DNA from 4 places in the Streptomyces sp. NPDC093149 genome. Region 1 is predicted to be linked to each of the others. Evidence: riboswitches for the same ligand, from Rfam matches in the RefSeq annotation. Region 1 holds a riboswitch; each other region holds the start of a gene.

Region 1 (7,773 bases):
GATCGACGACGTCAGGGCAGGGTTGCTGCCCCAGGACAAGGTGCACGCCGTCAAGGAGATGGAGCGCGCCGGACGGAAGGTCCTCGTGGTCGGGGACGGCGTCAACGACGCGCCCGCACTCGCCGCCGCCCACACCGGCATCGCCATGGGCAGGGCCGGCTCGGACCTCGCGCTGGAGACCGCCGACGCCGTCGTCGTCCGCGACGAACTCGCCACCATCCCCACCGTCGTGGCGCTCTCGCGCCGCTGCCGCCGTCTCGTGGTGCAGAACCTCGTGATCGCCGCCGTCTTCATCACCGGCCTCGTCCTCTGGGACCTGATCGGTACGCTGCCCCTGCCACTCGGCGTCGCCGGTCACGAGGGGTCCACCGTCATCGTCGGCCTCAACGGACTGCGCCTGCTGCGCGACGCCGCATGGAGGCGCGCCCGAAGCGTCGAGTGAGCCGTCCCGCGCCCGCGCGCGGCCGAGGGCCCCGTGCGCCGACAAGGCCGGGGAGGGCGGGGTACGAGAGGACGGGGAAACCCTCTGGGGGTATCGTCGGGCTCGTACCGCAGAACCCGTACGACCGAGCATGCGAGGCAACCGTGGACCGCAGACGTGCGCGCACACCGGGGGCGTCCCGGCTGCTCGTGCTGTGTGCCGTCCTGTGCGGTCTGTTCCTCATGCACGGGGCCCCGTCGAGCGCCGCCGAGGGCTGTCACGGCACCACGGCGGCGGGCTCGGGCATGCATATGTCAATGACGGCGAGTGCGGCCCATACGGCCGTGCCGGACGAGCACGGCCCGGCGCACGCTGCAGCCGTCACGCCGGGGACGAGCGGTGAGTCGTGCGTATTCACCCATGCGCGCGACCGGCTGCTGCCGCTGCTCACGGCGCTGGGCCTGGTGGTCCTGGCCCTGGCGATGCCCGGGAGACGGCGCACGGAGGTGCGCGGACCGGCACGGCGGGGGCCGCCGTTCGCCGGCAGGGATCTACTGCTCCAGGTGTGCGTCGCGCGGACGTGACAGGTGTTCGCCGTTCCCGGCCGTCCGGCCGGACGGCCGGATTCCCCTGTCCCTTTCGCGCGCCACCGACGTGGCGCAATCCACCTGGAAAGAACGTGTGATGTCCGTTTCTTCGTCCACCACCACCCGTCGCCGCTCGCTCGCGGCCGCCGGCACCGTCGCCGCGCTCGCCCTGGCGCTGGCGGCCTGCGGCTCCTCCGAAAGCTCCAAGTCCGACAGCTCGTCCATGCCCGGCATGGACCACGGCTCCGCCACTGCCACCGCGTCGGCCGCTGCCGGCGGGACGTTCAACGCTGCGGACGTGGAGTTCGCGCAGCAGATGATCCCGCATCACCAGCAGGCCATCGAGATGGCGAAGCTGGCCGACGGCCGCGCCGCCGACCCCGAGATCAAGACACTGGCGGCAGCGATCGAGAAGGCCCAGGACCCCGAGATCAGCACCATGAAGGGCTGGCTGAAGTCCTGGGGCAAGCCGCTGCCCGCGGCCTCTGCCTCGATGGGTGACATGCCCGGCATGGACCATGGCTCGAACGGCTCGGGAATGCCCGGGATGATGTCCGACCAGGACATGAGCGGCCTCGAGGCAGCCAAGGGCAAGGACTTCGACAAGAAGTTCGCCCAGCTCATGATCGGCCATCACGAGGGCGCGGTCACCATGGCCGAGACCGAGCGGAAGAAGGGCGCCAACGCCGACGCGAAGAAGCTCGCCGATGCCGTCATCACCGCCCAGACGGCCGAGATCGAGAAGATGAACAAGATCATCGCCAGGCTCTGACCCCTGCCGGGGGTGCGGGCCTCGGCCTCACGCGGCCCGCACCCTCTTCCGTGCGTGTTCCTCGGAGCCATCCGACAGGCTCTGACTGTTCAGCCCGCTTCCGACGCCGCGAGCAGGTCGCCCACCTCCTCCGCGGTGGTGTCCTGGAGCTCCTCCCCGAGGACCAGCCAGCGGGTGATGCCGACCGATTCGAGGAACGGCAGGTCGTGGCTCGCGATCAGCAACGCACCCTCGTAGGACGCAAGTGCGCCGGTCAGCTGCCGCACGCTGGCGATGTCGAGGTTGTTGGTCGGCTCGTCCAGCATCAGCAGCTGCGGGGCCGGTGCGGCGAGCATCGCCGCGGCGAGCGCGGCACGGAAACGCTCTCCGCCGGAGAGGGTGCCCGCCGGCTGTTCCGCGCGCTTGCCCTGGAACAGGAAGCGTGCCAGCTGGGAGCGGATGTGGTTGTCGGTGACTCCGGGAGCCATCCGGGCCACGTTCGCCGCGACGCTGAGCTCGTCGTCCAGCACATCCAGCCGCTGCGGAAGGAATCGCAGTGGTACGTGCGTCCTGGCCTCGCCGGACAGCGGAGCGAGCTCGCCGGTGAGGGTGCGCATCAGTGTCGTCTTGCCGGCACCGTTGCGCCCGACGAGTGCGATCCGCTCGGGCCCGTGCACATGGAGGTCGCCCTGCTGCAGTCTGCCGAACCGGGGGCGCAGTTCGTGCAGGCTCAGCACGGTGCGGCCGGTGGGAACAGCGGTGCGGGGGAGGCTCACACGGATCTCGGCATCGTCACGGATCGCGTCCGCGGCTTCCTCATGGCGGTCGCGTGCCTCGCTGAGCCGATCCTCCTGGAGGCCGCGAAGCCTTCCCGCGGACTCCTGCGCGGACCGCTTCCGGCGGCCGGCGAGGATCTTCGGGAGCCCCCCGTCGGCCTCCGTCTTCCTGCCCTGACGCCGACGTCGTGCCAGCTTCACCTCGGTTTCCTCCAGCTCGCGCTTCTGGCGGCGGACATCCGCCTCCGCGGCGCGCAACATCCTTCCGGCGGCCTCCTGTTCGATGCTCAGGGCTTCCTGGTAGGCCGACCAGCCACCGCCGTACCAGTTCACGGAACCGGACCGGAGTTCGGCGATGCGGTCGACGCGCTCCAGCAGTTCGAGGTCGTGGCTGACCACGACCAGCACGCCGGAGCGCCAGTTGTCGACGGCCTCGTAGAGCCTGCGCCGGGCGAGCACATCGAGGTTGTTGGTCGGCTCGTCCAGCAGAAGGACGTCGGGACGTTCCAGCAGCAGTGCGGCCAGGCGCAGGAGAACGGTCTCGCCCCCGGACAACTGGGCCACGGTGCGGTCCAGTTCGATGCTGCCGAGTCCCAGGGAGCCCAGGGTCGCCACGGCCCGTTCCTCGACGTCCCAGTCGTCGCCGATCGTCTCGAAGTGCCTCTCGTCCACGTCCCCGGCTTCGATGGCGCGCAGCGCGTCGCGCCGCTCGGCGATGCCGAGGGCCGCGTCCACACGCAGCGTCGTGTCGAGGGTGATGTTCTGCGGCAGGTAGGCGAGGCTGCCGCCGACCGCCACCGATCCCTGGGAGGGGCGCAGCCGCCCGGCCAGCAGTCGCAGCAGGGTGGACTTGCCCGCGCCGTTGGTACCGACGAGTCCGGTACGGCCCCGGCCGATGCTGAGCGAGAGGCCGTCGAGGACGGTCGTGCCGTCCGGCCACTGGAAGGACAGAGCGGAGCAGGTGAGCGAAGCGCTGGGGGCAGTGGGTGTCGCCATGGTGATCCTCGCAGTCGCAAGCGTGGTGAAGGGGGGCTTCGTATGCGAGCACCACGCAGCGACCGTGCCGAGAAGGAGGGTGCGGCGGTCCGGAAGGTCGAAGGACTGCTGAGGCACCGAGGTCGCATCCACGCGGGGTCACGGGCAGGGGGAATCACTGCTACTGCGTGACGGGGGCGTACGGCACGAGCCGTACGGCGCGATGTTCGCGAACCTCAGATGCGCAACGTCCACCTCTATCGGAGACAACAGGGCCGCTTGGAACGATAACGAGCCGCAGGACGAAAGGCAAAGCCCCGAGGTGACGGGGCCGTTCCGGACGCGGTCGGTCCGCCGAGCGGTGCGCAGGGGCGAAGCCCCTGCGAGCAAGAAGTCAAATGTCACCGTATGACCGATTTGCAAAAAATTAATAACTTCGTCAATAAAGAGGCTTTCTCCACCTGCTGCACCATTTGGATGTCGAAAGAAATGTCCCTTTTGCGACTTCGTGGTGCGAGTCACGTTCAAGGGTTCGAGGGTCTCGGCGACCGGTGCGCTTCCCTTCTGCGCAAGGGAATTCAGCCGCACGGTGTGAGGTGGATTACTGCGAATTCCATTGATCGATCTTGCAAATGAAATGTGATCCAGAAATGAGGGCTTGTTCCTTTCGGCGTTTCTCGCCTACGGTCACCGTCAATCCGGACGGAACGCCAAATCCTGCCGCCGTCCGAGAATCCGACCCATCTCGTCTACGGCAGGAGCGGGGGACCCAGGTAAGCCGCCGGTCCGGTATCCGGAACGGCTCGGGGTGAAGTCGCATTCGCGTGCGGCCGGACATCTCCAGTCCGAACCCGACAGCTCACCTCGCAGGCGACGGAGAGGAATTCAGCATGTCCATAACGGGTAAGCACGATCGTCGCAAGTCCACTTCGCTGACCCGTGGCTTCATCGCCGCGGCCACCGGCGGAGTCGCCCTCGTACTTCCGCTGGTGGGTGTCGGCTTCGCCTCCGCCGCGCCGGCGCAGGCCGCCACCGCCTCCAAGGCCGTGACGTCGAAGACCGCCACCGCCAAGGAGGTCTCCGCGCAGAAGGCTGCGCCCGCAACGTATTCCGTGATCGCCGGCGACACCCTTGCCAAGATCGCGAAGGCGCATTCCCTCAGCGGTGGCTGGCAGAAGCTGTACGCGGACAATCGAGAGGTCGTCGGCGACAATCCCGGACTGATTGTCCCGGGCATGACGCTGACAATCGGGGCAGCCACCCCCGCCGCGACCACCGCGAAAACCGCCGCTGTATCGGCCGCGACCACGTCGGCGGCAAAGCCCGCGACGTACGCGAACAATCTGGACGGCTGGATCAGGGAGGCGCTGGCCGTCATGGCCCAGCACGGCATCCCCGGCAGCTACGACGGCATCCACCGCAACATCATGCGTGAGTCCTCCGGCAACCCGCTGGCCATCAACAACTGGGACTCGAACGCCGCCAAGGGAACGCCCTCCAAGGGCCTTCTGCAGATCATCGACCCGACGTTCCGTGCCTACCACGTGCCCGGCACGTCCATGGACAGCTACGACCCGGTCGCCAACATCACCGCAGCGTGCAACTACGCCGCCGACAGGTACGGCTCGATCGACAACGTCTTTGGGGCGTACTGACGCACAGCCGCACCGAAAGGCGGTTCAGGGCCGACGGGTGGCGAGAGGCCGGGACTTCTCCCGGCAACGGATCACCCACCGGTCAGGGACCGCCTTTCGGCGGTTCGTCGGCCGGAGCCGCACACGGCGACGACGTCACGTGGCAGGCTGGCAGGGGCCCGGAACGGTCACGTGGCGGGCGAGCCAGGACAGCAGGGGTGCCAATTCCTCCGCCGCCACGAGCACGGAGTCGACCAGCGCAGCCGTGTGCTGTGCGCAGTCCCCGCCGAGGGGGCGGGCAGCGGATACCGAGCGGTGCCGAAGGAGAGCGGCGCGCGGATGACCGGCGTCGTGACCACGCGGTACGCGCTTCATGACGTCACCGGTGATCTCGTACCCTCGCGCCTCCAGGGCCTCGACGGCGCGCACCAGCTCCGGTCCGCTCTCCCGCGCGGCAACTGCCGTACGGAACAACGGGATCTGCCCCGGATCCGGATAGTCCCAGCCACCGTTGATCCGGAGCCCGTCGAGATCGAAACGCAGGCCGATCCGGACATTGCGCGCGATCCGGATCTCCGCCGCTTGATGCTGCCACCACCACGGATCCTTGCGGAAACCCCAGACGGAGAAGTCCTCGTACGCCCGGTCCGCGTCCGCCACATCGTTCAGCAACGCGATCATGGGCTGCCGGACGAGGCGTTCCCGGTCCTTCCGGAGTTCCTCGCGCGCTTCCCGCGAAGGTGCGCCCTCCAACCGCAGAAGCAACTCGAATGCCTGCTCTGTCCAGCCGCTGAACGCTCCGCTCATGCGGAGGATCCTAGGGCGCGTCACTCCTGGGCGCTCTCCGTGGGCCGTTTCGAACTCCGGGGCGGCGGTCTGGGCACCGTGGCCGCTTCCCCCTCCCGAACGGACCGCACCACCGCGTCGTGCAGACGCCGGCTGTCGTCCTCCGAGCAGCACGGCACCGGACTGCCCGACATGGTGAACCAGTCGATCGCCCCTGTGTACTGCACAGTCACCTGGGCCATGTCATCGGCCCAGGTCGTGTGAACCGTCAGATCCCCGGACAGGACGCCGACCTCTTCCGTGAGCACGCCACCGTGCCCGGAGAACACACCGCGAGTCGTCCATGACGCCCAAGCCATGTACCCAGGCTGGCACCAAGGCGGTGGATGCGCGACCCGCGGCACCCCGGCATCGCGGCGCCCCACCCTTCCGGAATGCGAAACGGGCAAAACTTTCCCCGGGATCCGGCTGCGGTTCCCGTACCCGCCGATCCCCAACAGATTGACGCACTCTTAACGCCAAACAGTCGGATCCTGCTTCCGAAACAACGAATTCCGAAGGTGAACAGCTCTTGACCTGCGGAACTCGTCAGGATTGCATGTCGCGCTGGGAGCGATGAAACCACTCACCACGTCCTCGTCTGGAGGCGATACCGCTCCCGTGCTCAGACACCGCACCTGTTGATCGGAATCGCACGATGACCGAAACGCTCAGCGCTCCCCAGGCGCTCGCGCCGGCGACCGGCCCCACCCCACAGAAGCTCAAGCGTTCCATCGGCGTCGTGGGCGGGACACTGCTCACGCTGTCCTGCGTGACGCCCGCCTCGACCCTCTTCGTGGTCGTTCCGGACCTGTTCTCCAGCCTCGGCACATACACCGCCCTCACTATCGCCATCGGCTCACTGCTCTGTATCGCGGTCGCCTTCTGCTACTCGGAGCTCGGCACCCTCATTCCGAGCGCGGGCGGCGAGTACGCCATGGTGTCGACCATGGCGGGACGGCTGGCCGGGTGGCTCGTCTTCGTGCTCTCCCTGCTGGTCGTGATGATCGTGCCCCCGGTCATCGCCATGGGAACGGCCGACTACCTCGCCCCCGTCGTGCACATTCCGGCCCCCGCCGCGGGCGCCGGCGTCATGGTGCTCGCCACCCTCGCCGGTCTCCTGGACCTGCGCGCCAACGCGTGGATCACCGGGATCTTCCTCGTCCTGGAGGTCATCGCTGCGGGCGTCGTCGCCGTTCTCGGGTTCGCGCACTCCGAGCGTGGGGCCTCCGCGCTGGTGCACGGGTCGGTCGCCTCGTCGAGCGGAACGACTTCCACGGTCACCGCGATGATGGTGGTCTCCGGGCTCGCGATCGCGCTCTTCATCACCCAGGGCTTCTCCACGGCCGTCTACCTCTCGGAGGAACTGGAGAACCCGCGGCGCAACGTCGCCCGTACCGTGCTCGCCACGCTCGCCATCTCCACGGCGGTCATCCTCGTCCCGGTCATCGCCATCACGCTCGGCGCTCCGGACCTCGCGGCCCTGACCTCCGGGGACCTGAACACCATGGTCGCCGCCTGGTCCAACTCGGCCGTCGGCACGTTCGTCAGCCTCTGCGTCGCTCTCGCGATCATCAACGCGGGCATCGTCATGGTCATCCAGAACTCACGGGTCCTGTTCGCCTCCGCCCGCGACAAGGCCTGGCCCGAGCCGGTCAACGCCGCGCTGTCCCGCCTCGGCCGGTTCGGCTCCCCGTGGGTGGCGACCCTGGTCGTCGGCGTTCCCGGAGCGGCGCTCTGCTTCGTCAACCTCGACACCCTGTACGGCGTCACCGGCGTCTCCGTCACCGGCATGTATCTGCTG
Region 2 (7,773 bases), on a different contig from region 1:
AGGACTGTCATGTCCGATTCAGAGAACTTCGACCCGCTCGGGTCCAGGAAGAACTACGAGGCCCAGGAGCGGAAGTTCCCGCGCGGTGTGGTCATCCGGCTGTTCGCCTACCTCATCGCCGGACACATCTTCGCGGCCTTCCTCTACCTGCTCTTCGCGGTGGCCGGCAAGGGCTGACCACCGCGAGGGGCGGTCGGGCTACGCCTCGTCGAGGAGCTGCTCGTGCAGCCGCTCACGGGTCTCGGGGGCCATCTTCAGCCCCTCGGAGAGATAGCGGTCGGTGCTGCCCCAGGTCTCCTCGATGGTCGCGAAGGCCGCGTCCAGATAGGCGGCGTGGGCGCCGAAGAGGGGATTGAGCAGCTCCATCACCTCGGGCGACATGCCGTTCGCCGAGGTGTCGCCGCGGTGCACCCGGTAGCGGCGGTGGGCGTCGTTGGACTTGAGGTAGTCGGCCTCGATGGCCTCGCGCTCGACGCCGACCGCCAGCAGCGACACCGCGATCGACAGACCGGCCCGGTCCTTGCCCGCCGCGCAGTGCATCAACGCCGGAACGCTGTCCTCGGCCAGGGCGTGCAGCACCCGGCTGTGTTCGGCGGTGCGGTCCAGGATGATCGAGCGGTACGAGGCGATCATCCGGTTCGTGCCCTTGCCGTCGCCGAGGACCGAACGCAGCTGGTCGAGATCGCCGTCGCGGACCATCTGCCAGAACTCGGCGCCGTCGGCGGGGTCGGAGAGCGGGATGCTCACGTTGCGTACGCCCGGCAGTTCCACGTCCAGGCCGTCGAGCCGGTGGTCGGCGGCGTTGCGGAAGTCGAAGACGGTGTGCAGACCGAGACCGCCGAGAAACGCGGCGTCCTCGGCGGTGGCGTGCGCGAGGTGACCACTGCGGAAGAGCCGTCCGTACCGCACCCGCCGGCCGTCAGCGGTGGGCAGTCCGCCCACATCGCGGAAATTGCGGACACCCGCCAGTTCGGGTTCCGTCGACGGGATCTGCGGCAACTGCTGCGTCACAGGGACTCCTGGGGTGTCTGGCGTCGACGCGAGTCGCCGACAAGGCCACTTCCGCGACGATACGACATTGATTCCTCAGGCAATCATCTCGGCCATTCCTTGTCGATACCTCGTGAACCTCCTTGCTCCGGTGGTGAATCCGTCCGGTGAATTCGTCGCGAGACCGTTGCCCGTCTGCCCGACGACGGTCGATGATGTGCGGAAGTGTTGGAATGTGGGGGAGTGATGATCGAGACTGGCGACAAGGGCCGGACCTGGCTGCTCACGGGGGCGAGCAGCAGCTACGCACTGCGCATCACCGAGCGGGACGAACTGATCCATCTCCACTGGGGGCCGCGGATCTCCCTTGCCGCGGCCGAGGCCCTGGCATCGGCGCCGGAACCACCGGCCAGGGGGTTCGAGTCCTGGCTCGACGGCCGTGAGGAGTACCCCGTGGAGGGCGGCCCGCGGTTCGTCCGCCCGGCTCTCTCGGTGCGCACCTCCGAGGTCCGTGGCACGGAGTGGGCCTTTGCCGATGCCGTGGTGGACGGGGACGAACTCCGCATCGGCTTCACCGACTCCGTGCACCGGCTCGCGCTCACGCTGCACTACCGGATGCGGAACGACTCCGATGTGATCGAGCGCTGGGCCACCGTCGCCCACGCCGGCCCCGACGGCCCGCCGCTGGAACTGCTGCGCGCCGATGCCGCCGCCTGGGCGCTGCCCGCCCGCGACGGCTGGCGGCTGAGCCGACTGCACGGCCGCTGGGCGGCGGAGTCCCGGCTCGCACGGGCGGAGCTGACGTACGGCGAAAGCGTCATCTCCAGCAGGCGTGGCCATACGGGCCACCAGTACCTGCCGTGGGTCGCACTCGATGCCGACGGGGCGGCGACCGAGGAGAGCGGGGAGGTGTACGGATGCGCGCTCGGCTGGTCCGGGTCGTGGCGGATCTCCGTGCAGCGGCTCCCCGACGGGCTCGTGCAGATCACCGGCGGTGCGGGCTACGACGACTCCGGGCTGCTGCTGCTCGGACCGGGGGAGTCCTACGTCACACCCGTCTTCGCCGGGCTGTGGAGCGCGGAGGGGTTCGGCGGGGCGAGCCGGGCCTGGCACGCCTGGCAGTTGGCCCATGTGATCCCGGACGCCGAGAGTCTGCGGCCGGTGCTCTACAACTCCTGGGAGGCGACCGGCTTCGACATCTCGCAGGAGCAGCAGCGCGCCCTCGCCGAGCGGGCCGCCGCGATGGGGGTCGAGCTGTTCGTCGTGGACGACGCGTGGTTCGGCCGGCGCACCAGTGACCGGGCGGGGCTCGGGGACTGGACGCCGAATCCGGACCGCTTCCCCGGCGGGCTGAAGCCGCTCGCCGACGAAGTGCACCGTCTCGGTATGCAGTTCGGCATCTGGGTCGAGCCGGAAATGGTCAATGCCGACAGCGATCTCTATCGTGCACACCCGGACTGGGTGCAGCACTTCCCCGGCCGGACCCGTACCGAGTTCCGTAATCAGCTGGTGCTCAATCTGGCCCGCACCGATGTGCGGGAACATCTCTACGGGCAATTGGACACGCTGCTCTCCAGTGCGCCCGTCGACTATGTGAAATGGGACTTCAACCGCTCCTTCACGGATGCGGGCTGGCCCGGCGAGGAGTATCCGCAGAAGCTCTGGATCGAGCATGTGCACGCCCTCTACGAGCTGATCGACCGACTCCGGGCCGCGCACCCCTCGGTCGCCTTCGAGTCCTGCTCGGGCGGCGGCGGCCGGATCGATCTGGGGATTCTGTCCCGTACGGACCAGGTATGGACCTCCGACAACACCGACCCGCTCGACCGCCTCGCCATCCAGGAGGGCTTCGGCCAGATCCATCCGGCCCGGGTGATGGCCGCCTGGGTCACCGACAGTCCGAACGTCCAGCTCAACGACCGGGTCAGCTCGTTGCGCTTCCGCTTCGTGAGCGCGATGGCCGGTGTGCTCGGGATCGGCGGGGACCTCACCGAATGGAGTGAGGGGGAACTCGCCGAGGCGCGGGACTGGGTGGGTCTCTACAAGGAGATCCGGTCGGTGGTGCAGCACGGCTCCCTGTACCGGCTGCGCGCCCCGCGGGGCGGACTCGGTGCGGTCCAGTACGTCCACGGGGAGGAGAGCGTGGTCCTGATGTGGCTGGAGGCGCAGAGGTACGGGGAGCGCCCCCCGGCCCTCAGGCTGCGCGGGCTCGACCCCGCGGCGACGTACACCTGCCTGGACACCGGGGCGGTGCACCACGGCTCGGTGCTGCTGCACCAGGGGCTGCACACCGGGCTTCGTGGGGATCTCGACGCGGGGGTCCTGAGGCTGCGGCGCGAGCGATGAACATGCCATGTCCGTAATGCGCAGATTTCGTACGAACTCGCACTGTTTGTCGGGTAGATGGCCGTCCTCTCGTGAGCGGGATCATATCCGTGACGGTGTGTGCCGACGGGGTGGTCGGGTATTCCGTGCGCGGCGCGGAAATTCAAGATCCTTGATCCACGGAGTGTGACCGGAATTCCGCGCCGAATTCACGGCGCGGATTCCGGTGCGGAACCGGTGGCTTGTTCTCGCCGTCCCGACTCGCTTACGGTCGCCGTCAATCCGGTCGGACCGCCTAATCCTGCCGCCGCCCGGAATTCGCACCCACTCATCGTGTGGCAGGAGCGGGGGAACCAGGTAGGCCGCCGATCGGAGAAATCCGGCCGGCTCGGGGTGAAGTCGCGCTCGGCGCGGCCGGGCATCTCCAGCCCGAACCCGACAGCTCACCTCGCAGGCGCCGGAGAGGAAACACCCCATGCCCATATCGGGTAAGCATCGTCGTACGAAGTCCAGCGTCATCGCCCGTGGTGTCGTCGCCGCAGGCGCCGGTGGCGCCGTCATCGCGCTGCCGCTGCTCGGCGCCACCGGTGCCCACGCCGCGGAACAGGCCGCCCCGGCCGCCGCCGCGCAGTCCGCCTCCGTTGCCGCGCACGCCGCCCCGGCCCGGCCGGTCGCGCAGCAGCAGCCCGCCACCACGACCTACTCCGTCGTCTCCGGCGACTACCTGTCGAAGATCGCCGCCGAGCACAAGATCGAGGGCGGCTGGCAGAAGCTGTACCAGGACAACCGTGAGGTCGTCGGTGACGACCCCGGCCTGATCTTCCCGGGCATGAAGCTGACGCTCGGCGGCAAGGCGTCGGCCGACGACGCGGCCACCGGCGCCGGTGCGGGATCGGCCCTCCCCTCGAAGGCCCCCTCGGTTCCCTCGTCGGTCGTGGAGAAGTCCGCCCCGGCCAAGTCCGCCCCGGCCAAGGAGTCCAAGACCTCCGCCCCGGCCGCCCAGCGCAGCAGCTCCGGCTACGTCCACCCGGTCCCCGGCAACCACACCACCGGTTACCGCGCCTCCGGCTCCAACTGGTCCAGCGGCAGCCACACCGGGATCGACTTCCCCGTCTTCACCGGTACCAGCGTGAAGGCCATCACCTCCGGCACGGTCGTCACCGCCGGCTGGGGTGGCGCGTACGGCAACCAGGTCGTCATCAAGCACGCCGACGGCCACTACTCGCAGTACGGTCACCTGTCCTCGATCTCCGTGTCGGCGGGCCAGTCCGTGAGCACCGGTCAGCAGGTCGGCCTCTCCGGCGCCACCGGCAACGCCACCGGACCGCACCTGCACTTCGAGGTCCGCACGGGCCCGGCGTACGGTTCGGACATCGACCCGATCGCCTTCCTGGCTTCGCACGGCATCTACGTCTGAGCCGAGCAGCCGGGCAGTTGAACAACCGGCGTCCTTCGTCCGGATCGGGCCGGATCGGCGTGCCGGGCACGCGAGACCGGCGTGATCCGGGCGAAAGGACCTGGGGGTGACCCGAGCCACACAGAAGGGGTGGTGCGCGGCGGCGCACCACCCCTTCTGCTCAGACCGACCGGCACATGGGAGGCGGCGTCGCGCGGCTGGGCACGCGCATTTGCGGCGTTGTCGTCGGTCGACAACTCCCCCATAGCCCGAAAGGCATGGGAGGGGCCCCCTCCGCGTTGCCTCCCTCCTCCGCCTTGCAGCCGCACGCACCCAGCCGCGCTTCTTCTTCCACCCCCCCATGTGTCGGTCGGTCTTATTCCCTCTTTACCGAAACCTGACCGGGTGGTCTATCTCACCACCCGTCAACCCCTTATTACGGTCGCGTAGGTCACATTCGGCGGTGCAGGATAAGCGTTTGTGGCAGACGATTCGAGAAATAATCAACGTGGCGTCATCAACCGACATGGTGTCATCGGGTCGTACGCGGCGATTGGCGACAGCTTCACCGAGGGGGTCGGCGACCCCGGCCCGGACGGAACCTTTGTCGGCTGGGCGGACCGGTTCGCGGTGCTTCTCGCGGACCAGCTCCCGGACCCCGGTACGGCGACGGACACCGAAGGCTCCGCGCACGGGAATTTCAGGTACGCCAATCTCGCCGTACGCGGACGACTCCTGGACCAGATCGTCGAGGAGCAGGTGCCGCGCGCCAAGGAGCTCGCACCCGACCTGGTCAGCTTCTGCGCGGGCGGCAACGACATCATCAGGCCCGGCACCGACCCCGACGACGTCGCCGAGCGCTTCGAGCGTGCGGTGGCGGAGCTGACCGGATCGGTCGGCACCGTCCTGGTCACCACCGGCTTCGACACCCGTGGCGTTCCCGTGCTGCGCCATCTGCGCGGCAAGATCGCCACCTACACCGCCCATGTGCGGTCCATCGCCGACCGTTACGACTGCCCGGTCCTCGACCTGTGGTCGCTGCGGTCCGTTCAGGACAGGCGCGCCTGGGACGACGACCGGCTCCATCTGTCGCCCGAGGGACACACCAGGGTCGCGCTGCGAGCCGCCCAGGTCCTCGGCCTCGACGTGCCGGCCGACCCCGACCAGGAATGGCCCCCGCAGGCACAGCGCGGCACGCTCGAAGTCCGGCGCGACGACATCCACTGGGCGCGCGAGTACCTGGTGCCGTGGATCGGCCGTCGGCTGCGGGGCGAGTCCTCCGGCGACCACGTCGAGGCGAAGCGGCCGGACCTCCTGCCGCTCTAGTGCTGCGACCGGAAAGGTTCACCGGCTCGCGACGCCCGGCACGGCACCTCGCCGCGTTGTCGCATCACCCGAGTACGTCCCGTACGAGGGCGATCCTCCCCCTTGCGACGCACCGCACCGGACGCCGCGAGCCTCCCGGCAAACCTTTCCGGCCACAGCACCAGCTGTATTGCCCTGTGACCGGAAGGTTTCACCGGCTCGCGGCACCCGGTACGCACGGGCGTACTGGTCGCACGTGCAGGCGTACTGCCCTGTCGGGCAGTGAGCCGCCCGTCAGGGGGCGTCCGCCACGCCACCTGTGGTTCCCTCGTTCGCCGGACGGTCCTGAGGTTCAGGACCGTCCGGCGAGGGACGACAACGGGGGTGCCGGTATCCGCTCCAGCACTCCGCCCGCGAAGACGTCGTACAGCGGCAGCGTCTCCAGATGCACATAGCCGATGTGGCAGTCGCAGACGGCGAGCGGACAGGCCCGCGGGCCGAGCGAGCGGCGATAGCTTCCGTCGTAGAGGTTGCCCAGCTCCGCCGGGACGAAATGGCAGCGGCGCACCGTGCCGTCACCGTCCACCGAGATGACCGACTCGCCCGTCCGGCAGGGCAGCCCGGCCGACCGGTGCGGATGCCTGCTGTACGGGAAGAGCGGGTCGAGGGCCGTCCAGCGATCCGCCTCCTGGTCCGTGTAGCTGTGCCCCTCGGCGGCGTTCACCCAGAGATAGACCTCGTCCGGCAGCGCGGCCCGCAGCCGTCGCGCCTCGTCGAGATGGCCGTCGAGACCGACGACCCCGACGCTGTGGCGGATGCCGAGCGCGGTCAGTTCCCGGCACTTGGTCAGGAACCGCTCGTACGGCGTCTGCCCCGGGTGGTACGTGCACCAGAGCGCGATCTTCTCGCGACCGGCGTCACCCGCCTCGGCCAGCCAGCCCGTACGGCTGCTGAGGTTGGTCTGGATCGCGACCCGGCCGATGTGGGGCAGCCGCGCCAGCTCCACCAGCGCACGGCGGTACCAGGAGCGGACCAGACCCTCGCCCCACGGCGTGAACAGGACCGAGAGCCGGTCGCCGGTCTGCGCGGCAGCCCACGCCGTGAACCGCTCCAGTGCGGCGCGGTCGGCACGCAACTGCTCCCGGCTGTCCCGCCGCTTGGCGAACGGGCAGTACGGGCAGTCGTAATCGCAGGACGCGAGCGGGCCGCGATAGAGGATGGTCAGGTCCATGGGCACGCTCACTTCAGTTCGTACGCGGCCATCGCGGCCCGCACGCCGGGGGAGAAGAGTTCCGGGCCCAGTGCGTCGGAGTGGGCCAGGCCCTCGGGGGAGAGCCGCAGCAGGCCGGACGCACCGGCCGCCGCGTCGAGCCAGCCACGTGCCTCGAACCGGGCCAGTTCGGTGCGGAAGTCGTCGGCCGGGGAGCTGCCGAACCGCTCCCGGTAGTCGGCCGGGCGCAGCCCATCGGCCTGCAGGAGCGACTGCAGGAGATGGCGCCGGCGGGCCTCGTCGCCGTCGACGTACCGGCCGACCTCGGCGCGTGAGAAGTCCTCGGTCGCGGTGTAGCCGTCGATGATCGCCCGTACCTCCCGCATCTCCACCGCGTAGTCGAACGAGTAGTGCAGACCCGTGGTGTACGAGCGGGCGCCGCACCCCAGGCCGATCATGCCGTCGGTCTGACAGGCGTAGTCGTCCGGGCCGTCCGTCCGGGGGGCGTCGGAACGGCGGAACATCCGCATGGACACCTGCTCGTAGC
Region 3 (7,773 bases), on a different contig from region 1:
AGGGCTGACCCCAGGCACTGCGCATCGCCGCCCGGGTCAGGTAGAGCCGCTCGCGGGCACGGGTGATGCCGACGTACGCGAGCCGCCGCTCCTCCTCCAGCTCCTTGACCTGGCCGAGCGCGCGCATGTGCGGGAAGACGCCGTCCTCCATGCCCGTCAGGAACACCACCGGGAATTCGAGGCCCTTGGCGGTGTGCAGCGTCATCAGCGTGATGACGCCGGAGCCGTCCTCGTCCTCGTCCGGGATCTGGTCGGAGTCCGCGACGAGCGCGACCCGCTCCAGGAACTCGGCGAGCGTGCCCGCGCCTTCCTCACCGGCCTCGCCGCGCTCCTGCTCGAATTCGAGGGCGACGGCGGCGAGTTCCTGGAGGTTCTCGATCCGGGTCTCGTCCTGCGGGTCGGTGGACGCCTGGAGCTCGGCGAGGTAACCGGTCCGCTCCAGGACGGCCTCCAGGACCACGGCCGGGCCCGCGCCGGACTCGACGATCGTGCGCAGCTCCTCCATCAGGGTGTTGAACCGCTTGACGGCGTTGGCCGACCGCGCTGCCATGCCGTACGCCTCGTCGACCCGGCGCAGCGCCTGCGGGAAGGTGATCTTCTCGCGCAGGGACAGCGCGTCGATCATCGCCTCGGCGCGGTCACCGATGCCGCGCTTGGGCACATTGAGGATGCGGCGCAGCGGGACGGTGTCCTCGGGGTTGGCGAGAACCCGGAGGTAGGCCAGGACGTCCCGGACCTCCTTGCGCTCGTAGAAGCGCACGCCGCCGACGACCTTGTAGGGCAGGCCGACGCGGATGAAGATCTCTTCGAAGACCCGGGACTGCGCGTTCGTACGGTAGAAGATCGCGACGTCGCCGGCCTTGGCGTCGCCCGCGTCGGTCAGCCGGTCGATCTCGTCGGCAACGAACTGGGCCTCGTCGTGCTCGGTGTCGGCGACGTAGCCGGTGATCCGGGCGCCCGTGCCGGCGTTCGTCCAGAGGTTCTTGGGGCGGCGGCTCTCGTTGCGCTCGATGACCGCGTTGGCGGCGGACAGGATCGTCTGCGTGGAGCGGTAGTTCTGCTCCAGCAGGATCGTCGTCGCGTTCGGGTAGTCCTCCTCGAACTGGAGGATGTTGCGGATGGTCGCGCCGCGGAACGCGTAGATCGACTGGTCCGCGTCACCGACGACGCACAGCTCGGCGGGGGCGTCGCGCTCGCCGGCCGGGCCGACCAGTTCGCGTACGAGGGTGTACTGGGCGTGGTTGGTGTCCTGGTACTCGTCGACCAGGACGTGCCGGAAGCGGCGGCGGTAGTGCTCGGCGACGTCGGGGAACGCCTGCAGCAGGTGGACCGTCGTCATGATGATGTCGTCGAAGTCCAGCGCGTTGGCCTCGCGCAGCCGGGACTGGTACATCGCGTAGGCCTGGGCGAGGGTCTTCTCGAAACCGTCCGCGGCCTGGCCGGCGAAGGTCTCCTCGTCGATCAGTTCGTTCTTCAGGTTGGAGACCTTGGCCGTGAACGACTTCGGCGGGAAGCGCTTCGGGTCGAGGTCGAGATCGCGGCAGACCAGGGCCATCAGCCGCTTGGAGTCGGCGGCGTCGTAGATCGAGAACGACGAGGTGAAGCCGAGCTTCTTCGACTCGCGGCGCAGGATGCGTACGCACGCGCTGTGGAAGGTCATGACCCACATGGCGTTGGCGCGCGGTCCGACGAGCTGTTCGACGCGCTCCTTCATCTCGCCCGCGGCCTTGTTGGTGAAGGTGATCGCCAGGATCTGGCCGGGGTGCACCCCGCGCTCGGCGAGGAGGTGGGCGATCCGGTGGGTCAGCACCCGGGTCTTGCCGGAGCCCGCCCCGGCGACGATGAGCAGGGGGGAGCCGGCATGGACCACCGCGGCGCGCTGTTCGGTGTTCAGCCCGTCGAGGAGCGCCGCGGAGTCGACGACGGGGCGGTGCGCGCCGTCACGGTAGTACGCGTCCCTGGGCGGCGGGGGCCCGTCGAAGACGCCCTCGAAGAGGCCCTCCGGCACCGCTTCAGGTGCGGAGTCCTCGGGGGGCGGCGGGGGCTCTTCCTCCGAGTGCTGGAGGCCGGCCAGGAAGCTGTCGTCAAAGAGGCTGCTCATCGCTTGTCGAGTCTAAGGGCTGTCCCGTGATCCCCGGCGGGCGAACGACGACAGCTACGACGCCTCGCCGCGTCGCCGCAACGTCCGCATGCATCCAGTATGCGGACGTCCCTCCGCCTTGCGACGCACCGCATCCGGCGCCGCGTGCTGATCCACCAGGGACCGCGGGACAGCCCTCGGGTCGCCGCACCGACATGTGACTGCCGCTCGGCGCACCGCATCCGCCCGCCGGGCACGCAAAGAGAGCGGACATCCACGCCCCGTAAGGGATTCCGGGCCGCGGCCACGCTCGCCACCCCCGCCCCACAGAGGTCACGAAAACGTATCGGGCATATCGAACATCGACCTTCACAGCGGCACCACGGGTTGGCTACGGTGCTCGACCGGGTGGCCCGTACCCCCTGAGGCGAACCACGCCGAGCGGGCTCCCGCGCCGAATCCGGGCTGCCCTCACGGACGTCCGGAGCCGGGGACCCATACGCGTCACCGGGGTGAATCGGTCCTTATCCCCCACTCGGACCGTAGGGCAGCCTCCCGTTCCGCCCGAACCCGACAGCTGACCCGGCAGGCGGTCCACGGAAGGAGATGCCGTCTTGGCATCGCATCGCAAACCGCGTACCCGGGTGCGCACCACCACACCGGCCGTCGGTCTCACGACGGCCGCGCTGGCGTCCGTGACCCTGCTCTCCACGCAGAGCGCCACGGCGGCCCCCGCTCCGAAGCCCGGCATCGAGGACGTCCAGAAGAAGGTCGACGACCTCTACCGGGAGGCGGGCACCGCGACCCAGCGGTACAACCAGGCGAAGGAGGCCTCCGCCGCCCAGCGCGCCGAGGTGGACGCTCTCCTGGACGACGTGGCGAAGCGCGCCGACGAACTCAATGAGGCCCGCAGAACGCTCGGCGCCTACGCGGCCGCGCAGTACCGCACCGGGTCCCTCACGCCGAGCGCCACATTCTTCCTGGCCGACGACCCCCAGTCGTACTTCGACCAGAGCCAGCTGATGAACCGGATGACCGCTCAGCAGCAGAAGGCGGTCACGGACTTCCGCGCCCAGCAGGCGAAGGCCTCGAAGAAGCGCGCCGAAGCGGTGCGCAGCCTGGAGACGCTGACCACGACGCAGGCCACGCTGCGCACCAGCAAGCAGAACGTCCAGCAGAAGCTGGGCGAGGCGCGGACGATGCTGTCGAAGCTGACCGCCGAGGAGAAGGCGCGGCTCGCGGCGCTGGAGCGGAAGAAGGAGGCGGAGGCCGAGCGCAAGGCGGAGGAACTGGCGCGGCAGCAGGCCGCCGCCAAGGCGGAGGCGGACCGCAAGGCCGAGGAGGCCGCGAAGGCGGCGGGATCCGGCAGCGGTACGGGGGCGGGAGCCGGGACCGGCTCGGACAGCAGCGCCACCACCAAGGCGGAGAAGGTCCTCGCCTTCGCCAGGGCCCAGCTGGGCAAGCCGTACGTCTGGGGCGCGACGGGCCCGTCCTCGTACGACTGCTCCGGACTCACCCAGGCCGCGTGGAAGGCCGCGGGAGTCGACATCCCGCGCACCACCTGGGACCAGGTGAAGATCGGCACCAAGGTCGCCACGGCGGATCTGCGTCCGGGCGATCTCGTCTTCTTCTACGACGACATCAGCCACGTCGGCATCTACAAGGGCGACGGAATGATGATCCACGCGCCGAAGCCGGGCGCGAACGTACGCGAGGAGTCGATCTACTACATGCCGATCTACGGCAGCGTGCGGCCGGCCTAAGGGCTGGGCCGTGATCCGCGGTGGATCAGCGCGCGGCGTCGGATGCGGTGCATCGCAAGGCGGAGGGGCTTGCGCGTACTGGATGTATGTGGACGTTCCGACAACGCGGCGAGGTGCCATAGCTGTCGTCGTGCGCCCGCCGGGGATTACGGGTCAGCCCTTAGGCCCGCTCTTCGCTTGTAAGGCTGCTTCAGACCTGTCGGATTCTCAGCGTTCTGTCGTCGACTTGTCGTCTGCGACAGAACGCTGAGAATCGCTCCGTAGAGTGCACGACACGTGTCCCGGTTGCGGCTGCCGGCCACGCCGCCTGCTCTCGGGCCGCACCCGCCCCCATCCGGCAGGAATCCGTATCACCCGCCGCGGTGACAACCCGCCCTGCGGCACGGATCTCCGCATCGCCCCAGCGAACCGACTCCCCGGCAACAGCCCTCTGTTGTACTCGGTGCTGGTCCGGGCGGCAGGCTGCCGTGCAGATCGTCCGGCAGGGCGGTTTCGGGGTTCTCCACTCGTTGTAGCCGGTGCTGCTCCTACGATCCGGCCCGTGACGGACCCCGACTCCGAAAGCTGGACCAGGTGCGAGCGCGCACCGGCGCCAGCGATCGGGATGCCGTGGTCGGGGCCGGCTTGACCTTGACGCTGGGTCAACCCTCCATCCTTCCGGCAGGAGCTTCCTCACAGCCGACTGGAAAGCTCCGCGAAGGAGGCAGATGACCATGGTGACCCAATCGATCGCCGGTCCGGCGATTCGCGTGCGGGGTCTGGAGAAGTCGTACGGGAAGCTCGAAGTGCTGCGCGGCGTGGACTTCGACGTGACACAGGGCGACATCTTCGCCCTGCTCGGCTCCAACGGGGCGGGCAAGACCACGACCGTGAGGATCCTCGCCACGCTCCTGAAGGCCGACGCGGGGACAGCCGGCGTCCAAGACTTCGACGTCGCCACGCAACCGGCGAAGGTGCGGGAGTCCATCAGCCTCACCGGGCAGTTCGCGGCCGTCGACGAGATCCTCAGCGGTCGGGAGAACCTCGTACTCGTCGCCCGACTGCGCCACCTCAACGACCCGGGCACTGTCGCGGATGACCTGCTGAGGCGCTTCTCGCTGACCGAATCCGGCACGCGGCAGGTGTCCACGTATTCCGGCGGGATGCGCCGTCGGCTGGACATCGCGATGAGCCTCATCGGGAATCCGTCGGTGATCTTCCTGGACGAGCCGACGGCCGGGCTCGATCCCGAGGCGCGCATTGAGGTGTGGGATGCGGTCAAGGAGCTCGCCGGCCATGGAACGACGGTGCTGCTCACCACGCAGTATCTGGACGAGGCCGAGCAACTGGCCGACCGGATAGCAATCCTCCACCAGGGTCGGATCATCGTGAACGGCACCCTCGCCGAGCTCAAGCAACTCTTCCCGCCTGCCAAGGTCGAGTACGTCGAGAAGCAGCCGACCCTGGAGGAGATCTTCCTCGCGGTCATCGGCAACGGCGACAAGAGCGACACCACCGGCACGACAACTGGGGGACAAGGATGACCGCGTACTTCTTCAGTGACACTGCCGCGCTCACGGGGCGGACCCTGCGCCATGTCACACGCAGCATGGACACCATCATCACGACCGCCATCACGCCGGTCGCCATGATGCTGATGTTCGTCTACGTGTTCGGCGGCGCCATTGATACCGGGTCGGTTTCGTACGTGAACTACATGCTGCCCGGCATCCTGCTCATGACCATCGCGTCGGGCATCTCCTACACGGCATACCGGCTGTTCACCGATGTGAAGAGCGGGATCTTCGAGCGATTCCAGTCCATGCCGATCGCGCGGTCAGGTGTGCTGTGGGCGCATGTCGTCACCTCTCTGGTCGCCAACCTGATCGCGCTCGTGCTCGTCGTGGGCGTCGCTGTGCTCATGGGCTTCCGCTCGGGGGCAGGAGTGTCGGCATGGCTTGCGGTCGCAGGCATCCTGCTCTTGTTCACCCTGGCGCTGACCTGGCTCGCCGTGATCCCCGGGCTCTCCGCATCGTCGGTCGAGGGAGCGGGCGCGTTCGCCTACCCGCTCATCTTCCTGCCGTTCGTCAGCTCGGCGTTCGTGCCCACAAAGACGATGCCCGGCCCGGTGCGCTGGTTCGCCGAGAACCAGCCGGTGACGTCGATCGTCAACACGATCCGCGGCCTGTTCGCCCAGCGGGCGGTCGGCGACGACATCTGGACCGCCCTCGCCTGGTGCGTCGGCATCCTCGTCGTGGCGTACGTCTTCGCGATGGCCGCCTATCGCCGGAAGATCGCCTGAGGCAGTCTGAGACCCATGCTCACCATCAGCCAGCTTGCGGCGTACGCCGGGGTGACGGTGCGGGCGGTACGCCATTACCACAAGGTCGGGCTGCTGCCCGAGCCCGAGCGCGACCGGTCCGGGTACCGGATCTACGATGCCGCCGCGGTCGTGCGACTGATCCGGATCCGCACCCTGGCTGATGCGGGCGTGCCGCTGGCCAGGGTGCAGGAACTCCTCGATGCCGACCCGGAGGATTTCACCGGCGGTGTCCAGGAGATCGACAAGGATCTGCGCGCCGAGATCCGGCGGCTGCAGAACACCCGCAGCCGGCTCGCCCGGCTCGCCGCCGGAGAGCACCTGGCGCTTCCGCAGAGCGTCGTGGGCTACCTCGACCGACTGCGCGGTCTCGGCGTCGGGGAGCGGTACATCGAGCTGGAGCGGGATGCGTGGATCATGATCGCCGCGCAGGTGCCGGACCTGATCGACTCCGTGATGACCAAGAAACACGAGGAGCTGGACGACCCCGACATGGTGAGGCTCTACGGCTTCTTCACCGGGGAGCCCGACTGGCTGGCCGACGATCCACGGATCGTCGAGGTCGCCAACGTCCTGGAGCGCCTGATGATTCGCGCCGTGGAGGCCGGCGAGGCGGGTGCCGACGGCTTCGACGATCAGTTCGTCGCCCTGATGGACTCAACCATGCTTGAGTCCGCACCGGGCGCCGAACTGGTGCTGGCGATTCTGAAGGAGCGTGGCTGGAGTGGCTGGACCCGCATCGAGCGAGTACCTGCCGACAGGCTCAACGCTGAGCTGCCGCCGTCTTGAAGGCAGGTCAGGGTCCTGGTGTGACGTCGTCCAGGGTGCTCGTGCCGGCTGTCCTATCGCCTCTTGGGCCAGCCCAACGGCCTGGCCACCGCCAGGGACCGGACACGGCAATGAGAAAGCCGCGCGGACAAATCGATGAGAAGTGATGACGAACGCCCGGCCCACGGGAACCCGACCGGACAAGAATGCTGAGAACCTACATCGCTCCCCCGCGGTCGGCGCGTGGGACGGTCCACGCGCCGGCCGGGCCGGGCACCGCCCCGGCGCCGTGCCGGTCGCGATCCGCAGACCTCGGGGCGCGACACTCGAAGCTCAGGACTCGGGACCCGGACCGCGGCCCCCGGCCGCCGGGCCGCGGTCCGCAGGTCCTCGGGCCCTCAGGTCCAGAGCGTGGCGATGAAGATGTTGGCGAGCGTCAGCCCGCCCACCGCCGCGAAGGCGCCCTTGTCGACCTTCTCCTCGTCCCGCTTGACGTAAACGAGTGCGAGGATGACGACCAGGAGCAGCAGCTTGACCCCGATCTTGATGTTGTTCACGTGGTGGCCGTCGGCCTCGTTGAGCCCGACCAGCGCGACCCCGGTGACCAGCATCGTCAGCGCGCCGTGCAGCATCGCCGGGACGAACCGGGCCGTGCCCGCGCCCATCGCCTTCATCTGGGTCAGGAAACCGCCCAGCAGCGAGGCGATGCCGATGATGTGCAGGGCGACGAAGACATGAATGAGTACGTCCATGAGGCCGCAGCCTAGCCCCGCCCATATCACCACTCCGCAGGCAGGTGCGGCTTCCTGGCGCTTCACTCGTGTCTGCACCAATTGCCTGACTCTGTTGTCATTTTTCCGGTC
Region 4 (7,773 bases), on a different contig from region 1:
CAACGTCGCCGCGTACGTGAAGATCCCTCGCCGCGCCCGCAAGGAGGACAAGCGCACCAACAAGCGTCCCGCCCCGTGGAACGTCGTCGAGGTCAAGGAATTCCTTCTCGGCATCAAGGACGAACGCCTGTCAGCTCCGCTGGTACTCAGCCTCATGGGCCTGCGTCCCGCTGAGGTCGCCGGGCTGCGCTGGCAGGACATCGACTTCGACGCTCAAACGCTGGTCATCGCCAACACCAGGACGATGATCGGCAACGCCCGGGTGCTGGAGAAGGGCACCAGAACCGAGGCGGGCGAACGCACACTGCCGCTGCCGCTGCCGGTGAAGCAGGTGATGCTCGCCTATCAGGTGACGCAAGAGGCAGAGCAGATGTCGATGGGCGCGCTGTATCAGCGCTCCGGATACATGTTCGTCGACCACCTCGGCCGGCCGCTCACGACTCGCCACCTGCGTGAGGCCGCGTACTCCCTGCAGCGGAAGCTGGGGCTGCGGAAGGTCCGGCTCTACGACGCACGCCACTCGTGCCTCACGTTTCTTGCCGTCAACGGCGTGCCGGACGTCGTCCTCGCCGCATGGGCCGGACATGCCAACGCCAACTTCACCAAGCGGGTGTACGTCCACCCGAGCCACGAGGACCTCCATGTCACCTCGGGCCACCTCGCTTCTCTACTCGGCAGTGAGGGCGAAGCGGCCTGATGGCCAAGACGGCGTGACAGATTGTGAGATATGCGCCCACGGCGAACAGCTGAAACAGCTTCTGACCTGGGACTCCGAGTGGATCACTAGATTGCGCTCTCCATTCTAACCGTCTGTACGTCCTGTACATTTTTTACAGAAGCTCGCGCAGGCCCCGCACAGACCTGGATACGCGGACTGCGTACAGACCCGGAGGAGAGGCATCACCCATGCTGTTCCGTCCCAGCGCCCGCTACGTACTGCCCGAGTTCACCGAGCGCACGACCAGCGGAACCCGCACCTTCGACCCGTACTCCAAGCTGCTCGCCGAGCGGATCGTGTTCCTGGGCACCCCGGTCGACGACACCGCGGCCAATGACCTGATCGCCCAGTTCATGTATCTGGAACATGACGCTCCGGACCGACCCGTCTCCCTCTACATCAACTCCCCCGGAGGCTCGTTCGGAGCCATGTCCGCGATCTACGACACGATGGAGTACCTCACCTGCGACGTGGAGACCTTCTGCCTCGGCCAGGCCGGTTCCTGCGCCTCGGTACTGCTCGCCGCGGGCGCTCCGGGCCGACGGCACGCACTGCCGGGAGCCCGGGTCGTCGTTCAGCAACCCGCGCTCGGCGAGCCGGTGCAAGGCCAGCCTTCCGACCTGGAGATCGAGGCCCGGGAACTGGAACGCATCCGCGAGATGCTCATCACACTGCTGGCCCGCCACACCGGCCGTGACGCCGAGCAGATCGCCACCGACATCGAGCGCGACCTCATTCTCGACGCGCCGGGCGCCAAGGCGTACGGCATGGTGGACCACCTCACGCAGAACCGGAAGTCATCGCTCCCCCCACACGGCACGAGGTGAACGCCCGGTGCAGCCACCACACTTGCCACAACTGCCCGCACTGACCCGCGCCGAGGGGGATTTCATCGACCGCTACCTCGAAGTCCTCGACCAGTTGGGCCGCATCAATCCGGCCCGCGGCAGCGACACCTATGGCGCGCTGCGCGCCGCGCAGGCACTGGTGTCCCGGGCGGGCGCGCTGCGAGATGCCCTCGCTTCGATGCATGAACGCGGCGAGGCACAGATCCACGCGGGAACCCTGGCGCGGGCCCTGCGCGTACTGGACGGGGAGCGGCGGGCCGGACGCGTCACCATACCCCCCGCTCCGCCGAGTTGATCAGCCTCCACCGGCCTCGCCGCCGCCGGGTCCCGGCCGGCTCCGACGGCCCGGCCGGCAGCCTGGATTCGGCCAACTCCCGTACACGACACGCCCGGTGGGCACGTCGAAATTCCTCGCTCGTTCGGCGTAGGAAGCCCCCCTCGCGCGGGATATCTCAACTTGCGCTTTTCAGATGACCAGTGACCGGAATCAATGATTCCACCGCTGGTACGGGAGGGTTCCCGGTGAGCGACCCGGCCTCCGAATTCATCACCTCCACCCGAACGGGTCAGTCGTGAGGAGCCTCACAAATCGCTGTTTCCCCTCGGAAATCCGGCAGTCGGTGAGTCAAGATCCCTGGGACGACAAGCCCCCGCCACCGCGACGGGGCGGTCCGGGCGGACGCCGAGTCCTGCCGCCGTCCGGATGCCTGGTCGACAGAAGTGGATCGGCAGGAGTGGAGGACCCGAGCACAACGGGTCGACCGGATCACCGGTCGACCCTCGGGGTGAAGCCGCCGAGCGCGGCCGGGCAACTTCGCCAGCCCGAACCCGACAGGTCATCCTTCACAGGCGGCTGACGAAGGGTTGCGCATGACTGCGCAGGTTCATGTCCCGTCTCTGCTCGTCCGGGCCGGTACGGCCTCGGTTCTGACTCTGGCCGCCGTCGGCGGCACCATGCTCGCCCCGGGCGCCGCGCCGGAGGCCCAAGCGGCGACTCTCTCGATGAAGGCGCTGAACATCGCCGCGTCGAAGAAGGGCGCGCCGTACGGGTGGGGGGCCACCGGCCCCAGCCGCTTCGACTGTTCGGGGCTGACGGTCTATTCGTTCAAGAAGGCGGGCAGGAGGCTCCCCCGCACCGCCCAGCAGCAGTACAACAAGACCCGCCATGTATCGGCCTCGCACAGGAAACGCGGCGACCTGGTCTTCTTCCATTACGGTCGCAGCGTCTACCACGTGGGGATCTACGCCGGCCACGGCAAGATCTGGCACTCGCCGAGGACCGGTGCGGTGGTCCGGCTGGAGAAGATCTGGACGAGGAGCGTCTACTACGGGCGGGTCGGCTGATCCGTCCGGCGGATCCTGGCCGTCCTCCGGCCGCGATCCGCCGGCGGTGCACCGTCCCGTGCCGCTGACCCGCCGTCACCGGTGTGGGGGCGGTCGCCTGGCCCGACGCGGCGCGCTCGCTCCCGCCCTCGGTCAGCCCTGCACGGGGATGCTCCAGGGAAGCGCGATCCAGACCGTCTTGCCGCCGTCGGCGGTGGGGGTGACGGTGAGCCGGCCGCCGCACTCCTTGGCCAGACATCGGATGATCACCATGCCGCGCCCATTGTCCTGCTGAACGGCGGCGGGCAGCCTACGGGGCCAGCGCGGGTGGCTGTCCGTCACCCCGAGATACAGCTGTTCCTCCTGCTCCAGTCTCAGTTCCACGGTGAAGGTGGGCGACTGTCCGAAGGTGTGCTGGACGGCGTTGGTCGCGAGCTCCGAGACGATGAGGCGGATACTGTCGGCGAACTCGGTGTCGGCGGTCAGGCCCCATTCGGTGAGCACCCGGGCCACATGTTTCCGGGCCGCCGAAACCGAGGCCGGATCGCTCGGCAGAGTGAGGCTTGCTTCTTGATGGTCTGCCATGGCGAGCCGTCCCTTTCCCACCCGGACCGATGCGGGATCGGTCCCGGTTGCGCTTCGCGCCAGATTGCCATCGATGCTGCCCTCCGCGACGGCGATCCACCAAGATATGCATATATCTGTCGCTCGATGCGGTGAACCCTGCCACGCGAAACCGGATGCGGGCGCCACACTGTCCGCTCGGCACGAGAGGGAGGGAGGCCGCGCATGCAGTACGGCCCTGCGGTACGACGCCGCAAGCTCGGGGAGGAGCTCCGGAGTCTGCGCCACGCGTCAGGACTGACCAGTCGGGACGCCGCGCGGATGCTCGGCTGGCACCAGTCCAAGGTGAGCCGGATCGAGACCGGTGTCAGTGGGGTGCGCCCGGCCGATGTGGCCGGACTGATGGACGCGTACGGCGTGGACGACACCCGGCTCCGGACGCTCCTGGAGGCTCTGGCGGGCTCGGCGGGCGGTGGCGGCACCGGGTGGTGGCATGCCTATCGCGGTCTGATTCCTCCGCAGTACCGCGACTTCATCAGCCTGGAGTCGCAGGCGCGGACCGCGCGGACCCTGGAGACTTCGGTGATGCCGGGACTTCTGCAGACGGCGGACTACGCCCGCGCGGTAACCCGGGCTTCGCTGGACGGTTTACCCGCCGGCCAGTTGGACTCCCTGGTGGAGGTGCGGCTCGCCCGCCAGGGGGTGCTGCGGACCGATCCGCCGCTGCGGCTGAGCGCGGTGCTCGACGAAGCGGTGCTGCGGCGCGAGGTCGGCGGGCGCCTGGTGATGAGGAACCAGCTGCGCCATCTGGCCCGGGTGGCTCAACTGCCCCATGTGGAACTCCAGTTACTGCCGTTCTCGGTCGGCGGATATGCCGGCCTCACCGGGCCTTTCGTTATCTTCTCATTTCCGAACACTTCTGATCTGGACGTGGTAGTTCTCGACCATTTGACGAGTAGCCTCTACCTGGAGCGGAAAGAAGACCTTGAGGCGTACAGCTCGGCCTTCCGCACCATGCAGGCACATGCGCTGTCGCCGCAGCACTCGTTGGAGCTGATCGCCGCGATCGACCGCGACGGTCAGTGACCCCGGACTGCCCGAGAGGGGCGTCATGTCGGATTGCCTCGCACAGCACGAGTTACGGTGGCGGCGCAGCAGCCGCAGCACGGGCATGAACAACTGTGTGGAAGCCGCGCCGTTCGGTCACGGGCGGCTGGCCGTACGGGACTCCAAGGACGTTTCCAGGCCACCACTGCGGTTCTCCGCGGCGGCCTGGACCACCTTCGTCTCCGGCCTGCACCGGCGTTCGGCCGGCTGACGGGTACGACCGCCCACAGAGGTGGTCCGCCCGCCCCATCGGCCGGCCGATGGGGCGGTTCCGAGGGGGGAGTCCGCCCCTGTATTCGGCAGGCTGACGGCCTCCGCGGAGGAGGCCGGTCGGCACGGCCGGTCGGCCGTCAGGGCCGGTCGACGGGGGCGGTTCGCCGCACGACCGCCACAGCCGTGGCGATCTGTTCGTCGGTCAGGTCCGCCCGCGCCGTCAGCCGCAGCCGGGAGACGCCGTCCGGCACGGACGGCGGCCGGAAGCAACCCACCGCGATGCCCGCGGTGCGGCAGTCGGCCGCCCAGCGCACAGCCGCCTCCGCCGAGGGCGCCCGCACCGAGACCACGGCCGCGTCGGGGCGTGCTGCGCGCAGTCCGCCCGCCGTCAGTCCCTCGTACAGCGCGGTGGCCACGGTCCGGGCCCTGGCGGCGCGCTCCGGCTCGCGGCCGATCAGCCGCAGGCCGGCCAGGGCGGCACCCGCGGCGGCCGGTGCCAGTCCCGTGTCGAAGATGAACGTACGGGCTGTGTTGACCAGGTGTTCGATGACCGGGGCCGGGCCGAGTACCGCTCCGCCCTGGCTTCCCAGGGACTTGGAGAGGGTGAGTGTGGTGACGACTCCCTCGCCGCCGGCAAGCCCGGCGGCGGCGAGCGCACCTCGACCGCCCTCCCCCAGCACACCGAAGCCGTGCGCGTCGTCGGCGAGCAGTGCGGCGCCCTCCGCCCGGCAGACATCGGCCAGTTCGGGCAGTGGCGCGGCGTCGCCGTCGACCGAGAAGACCGAGTCGGTGACCACCAGCGCGCGCCCCGCGTGTGCCCGCAGGGTCTTGCGCACGGCATCGGGATCGGCGTGCGGCACGACGGCGGTCTCGGCCCGGGAGAGCCGGCAACCGTCCACGATCGAGGCGTGGTTGCCGGCATCGGAGACGATCAGCGAGCCACGGCCGGCGAGCGCGGTGAGGGCGGCGAGATTGGCCGCGTAGCCCGAGGACAGCACCAGTGCCGCCTCGAAGCCGCAGAAGTCGGCCAGTTGATCCTCGAACTCGGCATGCAGCGCGGTGGAGCCGGTCACGAGCCGCGATCCGGTCGCACCCCCACCCCACCGGTGCGCGGCCTCCGCAGCGGCGGCGGTGACCTCGGGGTGCCGGGTCAACCCCAGATAGTCGTTGCTCGCGAGATCCAGGAGCTCCGGTTCGGCGGGCCGGGGGCGGAGCGTGCGGACGAGTCCGGCGTCCGCACGGCGGCGCGCCTCGTCGTCGATCCAGTCGAACGGGTCGAAGGGCATAAGCGGTCCCTTTTGTAGGCAGCTCACAGAGGCTAACCGGGGGAGCAGCCGGTCATGGTGTGGCAATACACACACCCTCGACGCGCGCTGTTGTCCGGTTCCTCCTTGGCCGCGGGCCGTGCCGTAGGCCAGGATCGATGCCATGGACCTCCTGAACACGCTGGTGGACAAGGGACTGCGGCGCGAACTGCCGACCCGTGAAGAAGCTCTCGCCGTGCTGGCGACCTCGGACGACGATCTGCTCGAAGTGGTGGCCGCGGCCGGAAAGGTGCGCCGTCAGTGGTTCGGGCAACGGGTGAAACTGAACTATCTGGTCAATCTCAAGTCCGGGCTCTGCCCCGAGGACTGCTCGTACTGCTCGCAGCGGCTGGGCTCGAAGGCCGAGATCCTCAAGTACACCTGGCTGAAACCGGACGAGGCCTCGAAGGCCGCCGCGGCCGGGGTGGCGGGTGGCGCCAAGCGGGTGTGTCTGGTGGCGAGCGGTCGTGGTCCGACGGACCGTGATGTGGACCGGGTGTCGGAGACCATCGAGGCGATCAAGGACCGACACGAGGGCATCGAGGTGTGCGCCTGCCTCGGTCTGCTCTCCGACGGACAGGCCGAGCGGTTGCGTTCGGCGGGCGCGGACGCCTACAACCACAACCTCAACACGTCCGAGGGCACGTACGGCGACATCACCACCACCCACACCTATGCGGACCGGGTGGAGACCGTGCAGCAGGCGCAGGCCGCCGGGCTCTCGGCGTGCTCCGGGCTGATCGCCGGGATGGGTGAGAGCGACGCCGATCTGGTCGATGTCGTCTTCTCGCTGCGCGAACTGGACCCGGACTCGGTGCCGGTGAACTTCCTCATCCCGTTCGAGGGGACCCCGCTGGCCAAGGAATGGAACCTCACCCCGCAGCGGTGTCTGCGCATTCTGGCGATGGTCAGGTTCGTCTGTCCGGATGTGGAGGTACGGCTCGCGGGCGGGCGCGAGGTGCATCTGCGTTCGATGCAGCCGCTCGCCCTGCACCTGGTCAATTCCATCTTCCTGGGCGACTACCTCACCAGTGAGGGGCAGGCGGGGCAGGCGGATCTGGACATGATCGCGGACGCCGGTTTCGAGGTGGAGGGGGCGGGGACGACGACCCTGCCCGCCCACCGCGCTCGGCCGGGCGGTGGCTGTGGTGCGCACGACGGCGGGTGCGCGCCCTGCGGCGACGGGCCCGGGGAGGCCGTCGCCGAGACCGATGAGGTCCCGGCCGCACGCACGGATCTGGTGGCGGTCCGTCGTCGCGGGGCGGGGACGGAGCTCGCCCCCAATGCCTGAGCTCCTCTCCCCGGCCGAGCTGCGGTCGCTGGACCGGGCCCATGTCTGGCATCCGTACGGCCCGATGCCCGGGCGTCAGGAGCCGCTGGTCGTGGAGTCGGCGTCCGGGGTCCGGCTCCGGCTCGCCGAACCGGCCCACGGGCGCGACGAACTGGTCGACGGCATGTCGTCCTGGTGGTCCGCGGTGCACGGCTACAACCACCCGGTGCTCAACGAGGCGGCACGCGGTCAGCTGGACCGGATGAGCCATGTGATGTTCGGCGGGCTCACCCATGAGCCCGCCGTACGGCTGGCCACCCGGCTGGTCGAGATCACCCCGGAGCCGCTGCGGCATGTCTTCCTGGCCGACTCCGGCTCCGTGTCGGTCGAGGTCGCGGTGAAGATGTGTCTGCAGTACTGGCGATC

What was found. A riboswitch is a leader RNA that binds a small molecule or an ion and turns the genes downstream of it on or off. The one in region 1 is predicted to bind cyclic di-AMP.
Region 2: another riboswitch for cyclic di-AMP. It lies ahead of ACIQCZ_RS33440 (peptidoglycan DD-metalloendopeptidase family protein); the one in region 1 lies ahead of ACIQCZ_RS25000 (transglycosylase SLT domain-containing protein).
Region 3: another riboswitch for cyclic di-AMP. It lies ahead of ACIQCZ_RS03080 (NlpC/P60 family protein); the one in region 1 lies ahead of ACIQCZ_RS25000 (transglycosylase SLT domain-containing protein).
Region 4: another riboswitch for cyclic di-AMP. It lies ahead of ACIQCZ_RS28125 (C40 family peptidase); the one in region 1 lies ahead of ACIQCZ_RS25000 (transglycosylase SLT domain-containing protein).

What each region holds. Positions count from the first base shown of each region.
Region 1 is NZ_JBIVON010000008.1:333,364-341,136, reverse strand. Features, by position in the region: gene ACIQCZ_RS25020 (heavy metal translocating P-type ATPase) at 1-442, shown strand, start outside; gene ACIQCZ_RS25015 (hypothetical protein) at 586-1,005, shown strand; gene ACIQCZ_RS25010 (DUF305 domain-containing protein) at 1,106-1,780, shown strand; gene ACIQCZ_RS25005 (ABC-F family ATP-binding cassette domain-containing protein) at 1,870-3,531, opposite strand; cyclic di-AMP (ydaO/yuaA leader) riboswitch at 4,237-4,396, shown strand; gene ACIQCZ_RS25000 (transglycosylase SLT domain-containing protein) at 4,401-5,165, shown strand; gene ACIQCZ_RS24995 (DUF2461 family protein) at 5,301-5,951, opposite strand; gene ACIQCZ_RS24990 (hypothetical protein) at 5,972-6,289, opposite strand; gene ACIQCZ_RS24985 (APC family permease) at 6,628-7,773, shown strand, end outside.
Region 2 is NZ_JBIVON010000015.1:4,187-11,959, forward strand. Features, by position in the region: gene ACIQCZ_RS33425 (DUF6126 family protein) at 10-177, shown strand; gene ACIQCZ_RS33430 (tyrosine-protein phosphatase) at 199-1,011, opposite strand; gene ACIQCZ_RS33435 (alpha-galactosidase) at 1,237-3,336, shown strand; cyclic di-AMP (ydaO/yuaA leader) riboswitch at 3,627-3,787, shown strand; gene ACIQCZ_RS33440 (peptidoglycan DD-metalloendopeptidase family protein) at 3,791-4,732, shown strand; gene ACIQCZ_RS33445 (SGNH/GDSL hydrolase family protein) at 5,192-6,037, shown strand; gene ACIQCZ_RS33450 (STM4011 family radical SAM protein) at 6,369-7,247, opposite strand; gene ACIQCZ_RS33455 (STM4012 family radical SAM protein) at 7,256-7,773, opposite strand, start outside.
Region 3 is NZ_JBIVON010000001.1:625,469-633,241, reverse strand. Features, by position in the region: gene pcrA (DNA helicase PcrA) at 1-2,101, opposite strand, end outside; cyclic di-AMP (ydaO/yuaA leader) riboswitch at 2,523-2,688, shown strand; gene ACIQCZ_RS03080 (NlpC/P60 family protein) at 2,695-3,843, shown strand; gene ACIQCZ_RS03075 (ABC transporter ATP-binding protein) at 4,557-5,366, shown strand; gene ACIQCZ_RS03070 (ABC transporter permease) at 5,363-6,124, shown strand; gene ACIQCZ_RS03065 (MerR family transcriptional regulator) at 6,140-6,931, shown strand; gene ACIQCZ_RS03060 (hypothetical protein) at 7,309-7,662, opposite strand.
Region 4 is NZ_JBIVON010000010.1:175,406-183,178, reverse strand. Features, by position in the region: gene xerC (tyrosine recombinase XerC) at 1-697, shown strand, start outside; gene ACIQCZ_RS28135 (ATP-dependent Clp protease proteolytic subunit) at 910-1,545, shown strand; gene ACIQCZ_RS28130 (hypothetical protein) at 1,553-1,861, shown strand; cyclic di-AMP (ydaO/yuaA leader) riboswitch at 2,261-2,433, shown strand; gene ACIQCZ_RS28125 (C40 family peptidase) at 2,437-2,910, shown strand; gene ACIQCZ_RS28120 (ATP-binding protein) at 3,043-3,474, opposite strand; gene ACIQCZ_RS28115 (helix-turn-helix domain-containing protein) at 3,679-4,539, shown strand; gene ACIQCZ_RS28110 (DUF397 domain-containing protein) at 4,565-4,771, shown strand; gene ACIQCZ_RS28105 (8-amino-7-oxononanoate synthase) at 4,911-6,059, opposite strand; gene bioB (biotin synthase BioB) at 6,202-7,368, shown strand; gene ACIQCZ_RS28095 (adenosylmethionine--8-amino-7-oxononanoate transaminase) at 7,361-7,773, shown strand, end outside.